4 regions of the Undibacterium sp. Ji83W genome follow, and region 1 is predicted to be linked to each of the others. Evidence: predicted binding sites of a transcription regulator. Region 1 holds the regulator's gene; each other region holds the start of a gene.

Region 1 (3,175 bases):
AGAAAAACAGGCTAATTAAGATGACAGTACAGTCCAGCAGCACCTTGCTCGTCAAGGGCCTGCAAAAGCGCTATGGCGCGCGCCAGGTGGTGCGCGATGTTTCCCTGCTACTGAAAAGCGGTGAAGTAGTGGGTTTGCTGGGGCCGAATGGCGCAGGCAAGACCACCTCGTTTTACATGATCGTTGGACTGGTACCTTCCGACGCCGGGGATATCACGATTGATGATGTGAATATTTCACAACTGCCTATCCATGAGCGGGCGGTACTGGGTTTGTCTTATCTGCCGCAAGAAGCTTCGGTATTTCGCAAGCTGACGGTGGAAGACAATATCCGCGCCGTACTCGAATTGCAAAAAGACAGCGAAGGCAAATATCTTGGTGCCAAGAAAATTGAGCAAAGGCTCAATGCTCTGCTGGCAGATTTGCAGATAGAAAAAATACGCGAGAGCCAGGCGCTGTCACTTTCAGGTGGCGAACGCCGCCGGGTAGAGATTGCCCGCGCTCTGGCCACCAACCCCCGCTTTGTGTTGCTGGATGAACCCTTTGCTGGTGTTGACCCGATTGCCGTGATCGAGATCCAGCGCATTGTGCGCTTCCTCAAGGAACGCGGCATAGGCGTGTTGATCACGGACCATAATGTGCGCGAGACCCTGGGTATCTGTGATCACGCTTACATCATTAATCAAGGCGCGGTACTTGCCAGTGGCAAGCCTGACGACATCATACAAAATGAATCTGTACGTCGCGTTTATCTCGGAGAACATTTCCGGATGTGACGGGAATCATCATGAAACAAAGCCTGCAACTACGTACCTCACAACATCTGGCCTTGACGCCGCAATTGCAGCAATCAATACGATTATTGCAGTTATCGACTTTGGAATTGCATCAGGAGCTGGAGACGCTGCTGACTGACAATCCCATGCTGGAACGCGTCGATGATCCGCTCGACCACGCCGTGCGCCTGCTGGCCGACGGTGCCATCAATACCAGCAGCACTTCTGCCGATGCCGGCATGGAAGCACCCGCAGCAAGAGAAGACAGTGACAGGGCTGCTGAACCAGTGGCGGCTGATGCTGAAACCGTCATCAGCAATGACAGCACTACCTCCAGTGAAGAAGACTGGGGCTTTGATGACGTGCAGCATGGCAGCAAATCAGGCGATGATGAAGATGGCCGCCCGCAACTGGGCGCAGCCCATGTCACCCTGCGTGAACACTTGCTGGAACAGATGCGCCTGAACCTGCGCGAACCACGTGACCGCGCCCTGGTCGAGCTGATGATAGATGCGCTGGACAGCAATGGTTACCTGACTGAAACACTGGATGAAATACATGCCAGTTTGCCACTGGAACTTTGTGTAGAACCAGAAGAGCTGGCTTTTGCCCTGAACATGCTGCAAAGCTTTGACCCGGCTGGTGTCGGCGCACGCAGCCCCTCAGAGTGCCTGGCATTGCAAATCAGGCGCTTGCCCAAGATCGCTTTTGTCACGCGCAGGCTGGCGTTGCAAATTGTTGAAACGCAACTGACTTTATTTGCGCAAAGAGATTTCACCAAACTCAAGAAAATCCTCGACTGTGATGATGAAGATTTGCGCGATGCACAAACTGTCATCCGCATGTGCAAACCCAGGCCCGGCATCGCTTTTGCTGCCGATGAATCTGACTATGTGGTGCCAGATGTCATCGTCAGAAAATCGGGCAATGGCTGGCAAGTCATGCTGAATCAGGACGTCATGCCCAGGCTGCGGGTAAGCAGCATGTATGCCAACATCATGAAACAAAACCGCGGCGAAGCAGGCATGGGCGCACAGCTACAGGAAGCGCGCTGGCTCATCAAGAACATGCGGCAACGCTTCGAGACCATATTGCGCGTTGCACAAGCGATAGTCGAAAGGCAACGCAATTTTTTCACGCATGGTGCTGTTGCCATGCGCCCCCTTGTTTTGCGCGAAATTGCTGATACACTAGGATTACACGAGAGCACTATCTCACGTGTTACAACTCAAAAATACATGTTGACCCCACATGGCATGTTTGAGTTGAAGTACTTTTTCGGCAGCCATGTCGCGACGGAAACAGGGGGTGAAGCATCTTCCACCGCGATACGTGCACTCATCAAGCAGTTGATAGGAGCAGAAGACCAGAAAAGCCCACTCTCTGATAGCAAAATTGCAGACATGCTGGGTGAACAGGGCATGGTAATTGCCCGACGGACAGTTGCCAAATACCGTGAAGCCCTGAAAATCCCCCCAGTCAGTTTGCGTAAATCTTTGTAAGCAGTCCTTGTAATCACGGTTTGAATTGCTATATATGATTTAGCTCAAGGCAAATAAATGCCATGCGCTTATTGTTAAAGCAAGTAACATCACTATAGGAGCACAGTATGAATCTCACCATCAGTGGACACCACGTCGAAGTAACTCCTGCAATTCGTGAATATGTACATACCAAACTAGAACGTATCAGGCGGCATTTCGACCAGGTCATTGATATCGCCGTCATCCTGACGGTGGACAAGCTCCGGGAAAAGGAAAAACGACACAAAGCCGACATTAATTTGCATATCAGCGGTAAAGATATCCACGTTGAAAGTCTGGCGCATGATCTGTATGCAGCAATCGATGCACTGGTAGACAAACTTGATCGCCAGGTCATCAAGCATAAAGATAAAATGCAAGACCATCAGCACGACGCCATCAAGCACATACCTGATCCGGCCTCGGCTTCATAAGACCCCAGTCCTTACCCGAACAGGGTTGTGGACATCCAAAACAAGGACGCTAGAAGGCGTCCTTTTTGTTGGGTGAATGGTTTCTTGTAGGTCTAGTTTCTGACATTTAAAATAAATAATTTACTTTTATTGTCGTTTGTCACATACGCTGCTTAACAAGCTGCGAGTTAGTTGATTCACGGCATTTTTATTATCGTCATTCCAGCGTGCTGTTAGCTGGAATCCAGTGGCGTTCGTTGCATGCCGTGTTATTTGTTACATGCCGTGCGTTGATTAAAAAGATTCCACTCCGTGGATACAAGCCGGGTCTCGGCCCGGCAGCCGAAATACTTTCTTTGCGTCGCCAAAGAAAGTATGTAGTGGTCTAATTTGCCAGGACAGTGAAATAAGAGGAAACTCAATCTCAAAGAGGCCTCAACATGATGAAAAAGCACTTCGACAC
Region 2 (3,175 bases), on a different contig from region 1:
AACATGTCATTTAACAGTCCGGCTGGCTTGCAAAAAATCAAAAACAAAAGTGCTGCTGCTTTTGCCCAGGCTGACTGGCATGTCAGCGATGATTTTACTTTGACCACAGGTTTGCGTTACACCTATGAGTACCGCAAAAATACTGCCTCCACGTTATTGAAAGACTATGGTAATGCCCCTGAGTTGAACCCGGTTGCCATCAATGGTGTGCAACTGGGTGGTTTTTCATCGAATAGCGCGGGCTTGCTGAATGCCGGTAACACAGATAGTCAACTGGCTCTGGCTGATCTGGCAGCCAGCAAGTATTTTGGCACGACGATTACAGGTGCTGCGGGCACTGCCTATAATAGTTTGACGACAGCGCAAAAAGCCCAGATAGCAGCAGCGAAAACCTTGCGCCAGTCCCAAATCGGGGTGGTATTCAATCCTGTGCAGGCAGAAGCTTTCAAGGGTAGTTTGCCAGCTTTCGTGATCAGTCCGTCTTATAAAATCAACGACAACGTCACGGGCTATGCATCCTGGCAGTATGGCGAAAAGGCGGGTATATCCCAGGTCACCAATGGGATATCCAATCTGGTCAAAGCTGAGAAAACCAGCGCCTTTGAATTTGGTTTGAAATCAGCTTTGCTGGACAATAAGCTGATTTTGAATGCAGCATTGTTCGTCATGGACATCAAGGATTACCAACAGGCTGTGCGCGTGCTGGATGTCTACACCACCAATCTGAACAATGACGGCAGCAACTACTACACCTCGGCCACAGGCAACGTACCAAAAGTCAGGGCACAGGGTCTGGAAATTGATGGCGTCTACAGTGGTATACCCAATACCCTGGTGCGTTTCTCAGGTGCTTATAACGATGCGCGCTACAAGACCTTCACTAACTCTGCACAGCCAGTTGAAAATGGCTATACCGGCGCTGCACCATATCGTGATGTCTCTGGCCAGGCTTTGCCTGGAGCCGCAAAATACAGCTTCAATGTGGGTATAGATTATCGCCTGCCAATTCTGGGTAACCGGGAATTTCATGCCAGTACGAACACCCTGTATAGCAGTAAATATAACTCGGACAATTCCTTGTCTGATTATGGCTGGATATCTGCAAAAAGCGTTACTGACATAGCGATAGGCATAGGCAGTCGCAATCAATCCTATGATCTGAGTCTGGTCGTCAAAAATGCCTTCAATGACAATACACCTTTGCTCAAGACCTGGAATAGTTTTACACCGGCAGTACCGCGTTTGGTAGGCATCACACTGAGCGGCAAACTGTAATTGACGAAGAAAAACTGTATCAACACCAACCCAGGCAATTGCCTGGGTTTTTGTTTGTACGTTACAAAACGATACTTACTGTTGGACTTGAGGCAGGTCGTAACACGGGCTTGTTTTTAAATCAGCAGAGCAAATGCAGATGTTTGAAAAATGAGCAGCTTGAGATTCTTCATTTCTATCGATGTATATTAAAAAAACCATATTTATCAATGACTTATATTAAATTTTTTGTGAGTTTTAATGGTGGCGCGATAGTTGCTATTGATAGTGAAAGTCTTGTTTACTAATTATTTCCAGGGAGTATTTTCATGATTAAAACCCGTTATCAGCAAGGAGTGCTTCATGTATAAGCCGCTAGCGCTCGCCGTCATATTGACCTTGTCAGGCACAGCCATCAGCCTGAGTGCCGCAGAAGAAACCAAAGCTGTCGCCAAAACCCAGGCCGCTGTCGCTCAGGGCTGGGCTTACCAGCCTTTGAAGAATCCTGAGCTGCCAGCAGTCAAACAAAAAAGCTGGGTACATACTCCAGTCGACAATTTCATCCTGGCGCAGCTTGAAGCGAAGAACATCAAGCCCTCGCCGGATACTGACAGGGCCAGCTTCATCCGCCGTGCCACGCTCGACACCTGGGGCGTGATACCGACGCCAGAAGAGGTACAGGCATTCGTCACAGACAAGTCACCCAAGGCGTATGAAAAGCTGGTGGACAAGCTGCTGGCCTCTACCCGCTACGGTGAACGCTGGGGCCGTCGCTGGCTGGACCTGACCCGCTATGCCGATAGCGATGGTTTCAATGCCGATGGCACACGCCCGAACGTCTGGCGTTACCGTGATTACGTCATCAAGGCGTTTAACGAAGACAAACCATATAACCGCTTCATACAGGAGCAACTGGCCGGTGATGAGCTGTTCCCCGGCAATCAGGAAGCCCTGATCGCCACTGGTTTCTTGCGTAATTACCCTGATGAAGTCAATGCCCGTGACCTGAACCTCAAGCAAGTGGAAATCGCCACTGACCTGACTGATACCGTCGGTTCGGTCTTCCTGGCCACGACGGTTGGTTGCGCCGCCTGCCACAATCACAAGTTCGACAAGATTTCGCAAAAAGAATATTACCAACTGCAATCCTTCTTTGTGAATGCCAGTGCCAGCGATGACATACTTGCTGCAACTGGCAAGCAAAAAGAAGAATTTGAGTTGAAGCAGGCGAAATGGGAAGCTGCCACCAAGGATGTCCGTGACAAGCAGGAAACCTTGCTGCGTCCCATCATCGACAAGGCAGAGGCAGACCGCCTGCTGGGCTTTGTGCCGGCCACGCGTGATTCCATCACCAAGTCAGAAAATGAACGCAACGCTTACGACCGCTGGATTTATCACCGCAATCTGTGGACTATGCAAGGCCGTACCCGCAATGCTGTCAACCAGCTTAAAACCAAGGATAAGGAAGGTTACGAAAAATACCAGAAGCTGGAAGTTGAACTGAAGAAGTTTGACAACATCAAACCTAAACATCCAGGCTATATCTCTGCCATGACTGAGCTTGGTCACGCTGATGCGCCACCAACTTACATATTGGCGAATGGTATCTATGACCGGCATCTTGAAGAAGTGCAACCTGCCTTCCTGTCTTTGCTGACCAATGAAAAACCAAATATCGTAGCAACAGCCACTTCATCTGGCCGCCGTACAGCCCTGGCGAACTGGCTGACCAGTGAGAACAATCCTCTGCCTGCCCGTGTCTTTGTGAACCGTGTCTGGGCCCAGTATTTTGGCCGTGGCATTGTTGAGTCAGTCAGTGATTTTGGCAAGATGGGTACCAAGCCCAGCCATCCAGAGTTGCTGGATTACCTGGCCAGCAATTTCATCAAGGAAGGCTGGAGCGTCAAGAAATTGAATCGTC
Region 3 (3,175 bases), on a different contig from region 1:
CCATACTGAAGAGGAAGATTTGTATCTGATGTGCTCAGATGGATTGACCGATATGCTTGGGCATGATGAAATCCAATCCTTGATAAGACAGTACGAGTCTGATCTTGACCGCTGTGCCGAAGCGCTGATTGATGGTGCCAAGGACAGAGGCGGGCTGGATAATATTTCAGTTGTCCTGTTCCGTCTGGTAAACGAAGAAAACAAGTCCTGGTTGCAAAGAACATTTACCCGGTAGGTCGGGGATTATGAATTGATGAGAGATTTATGGCGAAAATTATCGTCACCTTTAATGGTTTGGTTCAGCAAGAAATCACTATCAGCAAATCACGCCTCACGGTAGGTCGGCGCCCCAGTAACGATATCGTCATCGATCACCTGACGGTCAGCGGTCAGCATGCCGCGATCGATACCTCTTCCAATGGTTCTTTTGTACTTGATCTTGGCAGTACCAATGGCACCATGGTGAATGCACAGCCTGTCAAAAAACATCTGCTGCAGCATGATGATGTCATCGACATCGGTAAATACAAATTAAGATTTCAGGTAGAAGAGTCAGGCAAGCAGACCTTTGTGCCTGAGCCAGGACAAGTGCAACCGGCTGCTGTCGATAAGCCCAGAGCCAAGATCAAGGTCATGAATGGCCCTAATTCAGGTAAAGAACTTAACCTGGTCAAGGCCGTCACTACGATAGGCAGCCCTGGTACCCAGGTCATCGCCATCACCCAGCAGGGCAAGGACTATGTAATAGCCCAGGTCGAAGGCAGTGCTGCGGCCACAGTCAATACCCAGTCCATCAAGGACAAACCACACACCCTCAAGCATGCAGACATGATAGAGCTGGCAGGGACAAAAATGGCAGTGATTTTTTACTAATCACATGCTGCATACCTTATCCCTGCCTGCATTTGAATGGCAGGGATAGCTCAGGTCAGGATGCCTGATTTCTTGCATTACCAGGTTCTGAACAGGGATTTTTAGCCCTCTCCATGCACGCTTGGTGTGCGTGTGTGCATAGAGTGGTTTTTGCAACAAGAAATATTCTTTTCAAATTTGTATCAAGCTTTGAAACAATTTTTTACATGACTGACAGACTTGTCACTCGTCTTTGTTATCTGACACAAACATTGACAAATATTTGCATGGATTAAATGGCAACTGCTGACGCATTTCGTCACTTCTTGTCTGATGGCTTATAAAACTGGCGATTTCCGCATAAGAAAATGCGTAGTTGTGCAGTAAACAAAAACTGGCACGGTGATTGCTACATGTAAAGCGTAGTTCCTGATTTCAACTTTTTCCTGGAGTTCATAATGAAAGCTTCCCCTACTCAGCTGCAACGCGGCTTTACACTGATCGAATTGATGATTGTTGTTGCAATTATCGGTATCTTGGCAGCGATCGCAATCCCTCAGTATTCTGATTACACATCCCGTACTCGTGCAGCTGGCGCAGTTGCAGAACTGGATAGTTTGAAGTCTGCAATGGCTATTTGCTATCAAAACGAAGGTGCTTGGACTAACTGTGCAACTACTGGTGCAAACGGTATCCCAACTTTCCCAACAACAACTAAATTCCTGCCAGTAGTTCCTACTGCTGCAGGCGCAGGTATCATCACTGCAACACAAACTGGCGCGACAACAACTGCTGGCGTACCTCTGACTTTGACATTGACTCCAACGATTTCCTCTGGTCAAGCTAACATGATCTGGACAGCAAGCGGCACAGTTTGCGATCCTATCCGTGGCTTGAAAGGTGGTCAAGGCGGCTGCCCATAATAGGCGGTGTTGTCTTAAAAAAAAGCCCACGTTGTTGTGGGCTTTTTTATTTTATGATCAAAAAATGTACAAAAAATGCAAAGTCTCCAGTATGTACGATTGCTGTTATTGAAATACTGTCTGCCGTCTGCCCAATGAGTAATTGATGAAGTTTGTGCCAAGCGGAAAATAAGATCCACTTATGTATTATTTACGGATTAAATAATAAATAAAGATTATTAACTTTTAATAATTACCTGAGAGTAAATTTAAAGAGCCTCTTGGATAGCTTTTGACTGGCGAATGTTTAAACATAAATTCTCATCGTGCAATGTTGAGAATAATTTACTCTTGATTAACTTTTTAGTTAAATATCCAATCTTACATGTAGGAGCAACAAATGAAATTACATAAAAAAACATTGCAACGTGGTTTTACGTTGATTGAATTGATGATAGTCGTGGCAATTATCGGTATCCTGGCTGCGATCGCAATCCCTCAGTATTCTGATTACACTTCCCGCACACGCGCAGCTGGCGCAGTTGCAGAACTGCAGAGCTTGAAAAAAGCGATGGCGATTTGCTTTCAAAACGAAGGTGCTTGGACTAACTGTGCAACTACTGGTGCAAACGGTATTCCAAGTTTTCCAACAACAACTAAATTCCTGCCAGTAGTTCCTACTGCTGCAGGTGCAGGTATCATCACTGCAACACAAACTGGCGCGACGACGACTGCTGGTGTTCCCTTGACTTTGACGTTGACTCCCACAATATCTTCTGGTCAGGCAAACATGATCTGGACAGCAAGCGGTACTGTTTGCGATCCTATCCGTGGTTTGAAAGGTGGCCAAGGCGGTTGCCCATAATAGTCAGGTTATAGTTGAAACCAGACTTGCCTCGCAATGCCGTTCAGTTAATCTTGAACGGCATTTTTATTTCAATGATTTTAAACTGTTGGCCATATGATTGACTTAATGCATTACATTTGATGACGTCGTCATTTTCTTGCAGAGGGCGGCCAGTATCCAAGTGAGTGGAGCGGAGTAGCATTTACCTTATGCACTTTTGTCTGCTTTGCTTATGATAGTGTTGTTGCGAGACTAGCTTTGCTTTACCTGTACAATCATAAATCGATTGCAGTAGTGAAAGTAATGACCGGGTAGGTTGAACGGTTTGCGTGAATTTCATTAGTGTAAAATTTGCAAAAATCTCTTTTCGTCAATTAAAACTTGAGTCCTAGCTGTGCGCTCAGTTATGTTAATTATCGGAAGGCGTGTATGCTTAATCGCTGATGACTTGGACTCGTCGGCCAAGATCGATCTTTATATGCAGGTATTAATTAATGAAATCATTTAAGCAGACTGTACAACGCGGGTTCACATTGATCGAACTGATGATAGTCGTGGCAATTATCGGTATCTT
Region 4 (3,175 bases), on a different contig from region 1:
ACACCCATGACAGTGCGCGCATCTTCTACTGGCTTACTGCTCAGCAAGCCACTCAGGCCCAGTTTGTTGGCACGTTGCAGAGCAGGTAAAGTCAGGTGATGGGCATTTTCCGGGTCCATGGCAAACAAGGCAGGACGGATCAGGGAGTAAAGAAGTTTTGCAGACATGTAAATAGCTGAGGAAGAAAAGTTGAAAATAAAATTTGATCGGCAGGCGGGAGGGATAGCTTCACAGCTCCCGCAAGGTCTGCCAGCGCCCCTGCATCAAGGCATCAAGAGGGCGGAAATTGGTCTTGTAAGCCATCTTGGGGCTGGCAGCAATCCAGTAACCCAGATAGACATAGGGCAGCTTTAACAAGCGCGTTTGCTCTATCTGCCACAAGACATTGTAAGTGCCGTAGGATGCAGTCGCATCATCCGGGTCATAAAAGGTATACACCGACGACAAGCCATCTGTCAGCACATCAATAATGCTGACCATGCGCAAGACATCTTTATCATCCCTGAATTCAACCAGGCGCGTATTCACGCGGCTTTGCAGCAAGAATTGCGCATACTGGTCGCGGCTGTCGTTGTCCATGCCGCCGCCAGAATGACGTTCACCCTGGTAGCGCTGATACAACTCGTAGTGTTCGTGCACATAACTCAGGCTGCTGACACGTGCATGCAAGTTGCCATGCTTCTTCCAGGCGCGGCGCTGGCTGCGGTTGGTTTCAAATTCATTGACGCGCACGCGTACTGGAGTGCAGGCCTGGCAGTTATCACAATGCGGCCGGTAAATGAAAATCCCGCTACGTCGAAAACCACTCTTCACCAGCTCTGAGTACGCATCGGCATTAATCAGATGTGCAGGTGTCGCCACTTGCGAACGCGCCTGCAAGCCTTCCAGATAACTGCAAGGGTAGGGCGCTGTCGCATAAAACTGTATGCTGGCGAAGGGGAGTTCGTTAAGCTGGGTCACGGGCTGATCTTGTTGGCTATGGTCCAATTGCTAATCGCTGGCAAGGCACTGGCATGTTCCACCCAGCGTAAAAATTCGGTTCTGTTGATCGCTTTTGCGCCCAGAGATGCCAAATGTGCCGTCTCTTGCTGGCAGTCTAACATTTTCACCCCATGTTCACGCAAGAAAAATACCAGGTGTGCCAAGGCTATTTTGGATGCATCCGTGACCCTGGCAAACATCGATTCACCATAAAACATGCGGCCTATGCAAACGCCATAAGCTCCACCCACCAGTTCACCATCCAGCCACACCTCTATGGAATGGGCATATCCCAGCTCGTGCAAGTCACTATAGCCAGCCACGATATCTTCAGAAATCCAGGTGCCAGTGCCTTCTTTGCGTGGTGCGGCGCAGGCGCGCATGACATCTTCGAAGGCAGTATCAAAGCGCACTTCCCAACGCGAGTCTTTGCTGACCTGGCGCAGGCGCTTCTTCAGGCTGAGTGATAATTTGAAGTCTTGCACCTGCAAGACCATGCGCGGGTCGGTAGACCACCACAAAATAGGCTGCCCATCAGAAAACCACGGGAAGATGCCATTCTTGTATGCATATAACAACCGCTCTGCCGACAAGTCCGCACCTGCTGCCAGCAAGCCTGCAGCACCATCTTTTTCTGTCAGTGCGGTGCTGGGGTGGGGGAAGGGGCTATCCGTTTCCAGCCAGGGGATCACACAGCCCCCAATATTGCTTGCACCAAAAAAGTGCCATTTTTCAGTGCATCAAACTTATTCATTAAATAACCTGGTTTAAAAATTCGCATTAAATCAATCACTTATAAATTGCACCAAATTGGAATGTATTTTGCTTTATCAGTGCACCTTTGATACAAATTTGCACTTATATTGGGAGACATTTTGCATGAATGCACAAAATAGCAGCGCGGACGCTTTGTTTATCTTGCTTGGCGCAATCATGATACTAGCAATGCATGCGGGCTTTGCATTTTTAGAATTAGGCACCGTGCGCAAGAAAAACCAGGTCAATGCTCTCGTCAAGATACTGGTTGATTTTGCCGTATCCACCATTGCCTACTTCTTTGTCGGTTATACCATCGCTTACGGCGTACAGTTTTACTCCGGTGCCGAGGTGCTGGTCGCCAAAAACGGCTTTGAAATGGTCAAGTTCTTTTTCTTGCTGACCTTTGCCGCTGCCATTCCCGCCATTATCTCAGGCGGGATTGCCGAGCGGGCAAAATTTCACCCGCAACTGATCGCTACAGCCTTGCTGGTGGGGGTGTTGTATCCCTTCTTTGAAGGCATAGCCTGGAACCAGCGTTTTGGTATACAGGCATGGCTCAAAGTAATGTTCTCTGAAGAATTCCATGACTTTGCCGGTTCCGTCGTCGTACATGCCTTTGGCGGCTGGGTGGCCTTGCCCGCCGTATTGCTGCTGGGCGCACGTCGTGGCCGCTATATGAAGAATGGCGCGATTGCAGCCCACCCACCATCCAGCATCCCTTTCCTCGCGCTGGGTGCCTGGATACTGACAGTGGGATGGTTTGGCTTCAATGTCATGAGCGCACAAACAATGGACAAAATGAATGGCCTGGTCGCTATGAACTCACTGATGGCCATGGTAGGCGGCACGCTGGTCGCCTTCATCCTTGGCAAGAATGACCCAGGCTTCGTCTACAACGGCCCGTTAGCTGGCCTGGTTGCTGTTTGTGCCGGTTCTGACCTCATGCATCCGCTGGGCGCACTGGTCACAGGTGGGATAGCCGGTGCCATCTTTGTCTGGATGTTCACCTGGACACAAAACAAATGGAAGGTCGATGATGTACTGGGCGTATGGCCCCTGCATGGGCTGTGCGGTGCCTGGGGTGGCATAGCAGCCGGTATCTTTGGATTAAAGTCTCTGGGTGGCCTTGGTGGGGTCAGCTTCATGTCGCAATTACTGGGCACCAGCATGGGCGTTGCAATTGCCTTTGTCGGCGGCTATATCATCTACGCCAGCCTGAAAAAACTCATAGGCATACGCCTTGATCCTGAAGAAGAATTTGAAGGTGCAGATTTGGCTATACACAAAATCTCATCGACTGCCGAACGCGAAACCAGTTGGTAATAACGAAAATAATAACGGAAATAACGACGAAAAAAATGGGTGATTAAAACCTCGCCCATTTTTTTGATGTCAGTCCAGCCAATTTCATTTCATCCATCCCGCATGGGTCTGA

The links. Region 1 encodes sigma-54, which starts transcription at its own class of promoters, with help from an activator protein. Its sites were predicted from a motif close to TGGCANGNAANCTGCTTT; they were not measured.
Region 2: the regulator sigma-54 is predicted to act here: its motif matches at 1,520-1,537, upstream of ACO0LD_RS17355 (DUF1549 and DUF1553 domain-containing protein).
Region 3: the regulator sigma-54 is predicted to act here: its motif matches at 1,248-1,265, upstream of ACO0LD_RS30285 (pilin).
Region 4: the regulator sigma-54 is predicted to act here: its motif matches at 1,793-1,810, upstream of ACO0LD_RS00460 (ammonium transporter).

What each region holds. Positions count from the first base shown of each region.
Region 1 covers NZ_JBMPOZ010000034.1:34,815-37,989, forward strand. The annotation lists gene lptA (lipopolysaccharide transport periplasmic protein LptA) at 1-19, shown strand, start outside; gene lptB (LPS export ABC transporter ATP-binding protein) at 21-776, shown strand; gene ACO0LD_RS30175 (RNA polymerase factor sigma-54) at 788-2,278, shown strand; gene hpf (ribosome hibernation-promoting factor, HPF/YfiA family) at 2,386-2,733, shown strand.
Region 2 covers NZ_JBMPOZ010000010.1:98,083-101,257, reverse strand. The annotation lists gene ACO0LD_RS17360 (TonB-dependent receptor) at 1-1,275, shown strand, start outside; gene ACO0LD_RS17355 (DUF1549 and DUF1553 domain-containing protein) at 1,618-3,175, shown strand, end outside.
Region 3 covers NZ_JBMPOZ010000035.1:23,260-26,434, forward strand. The annotation lists gene ACO0LD_RS30275 (Stp1/IreP family PP2C-type Ser/Thr phosphatase) at 1-235, shown strand, start outside; gene ACO0LD_RS30280 (FHA domain-containing protein) at 265-873, shown strand; gene ACO0LD_RS30285 (pilin) at 1,311-1,775, shown strand; gene ACO0LD_RS30290 (pilin) at 2,155-2,619, shown strand; gene ACO0LD_RS30295 (pilin) at 3,096-3,175, shown strand, end outside.
Region 4 covers NZ_JBMPOZ010000001.1:108,343-111,517, reverse strand. The annotation lists gene ACO0LD_RS00475 (quinone-dependent dihydroorotate dehydrogenase) at 1-167, opposite strand, end outside; gene ACO0LD_RS00470 (arginyltransferase) at 229-960, opposite strand; gene aat (leucyl/phenylalanyl-tRNA--protein transferase) at 957-1,673, opposite strand; gene ACO0LD_RS00460 (ammonium transporter) at 1,861-3,063, shown strand; gene ACO0LD_RS00455 (NUDIX hydrolase) at 3,153-3,175, opposite strand, start outside.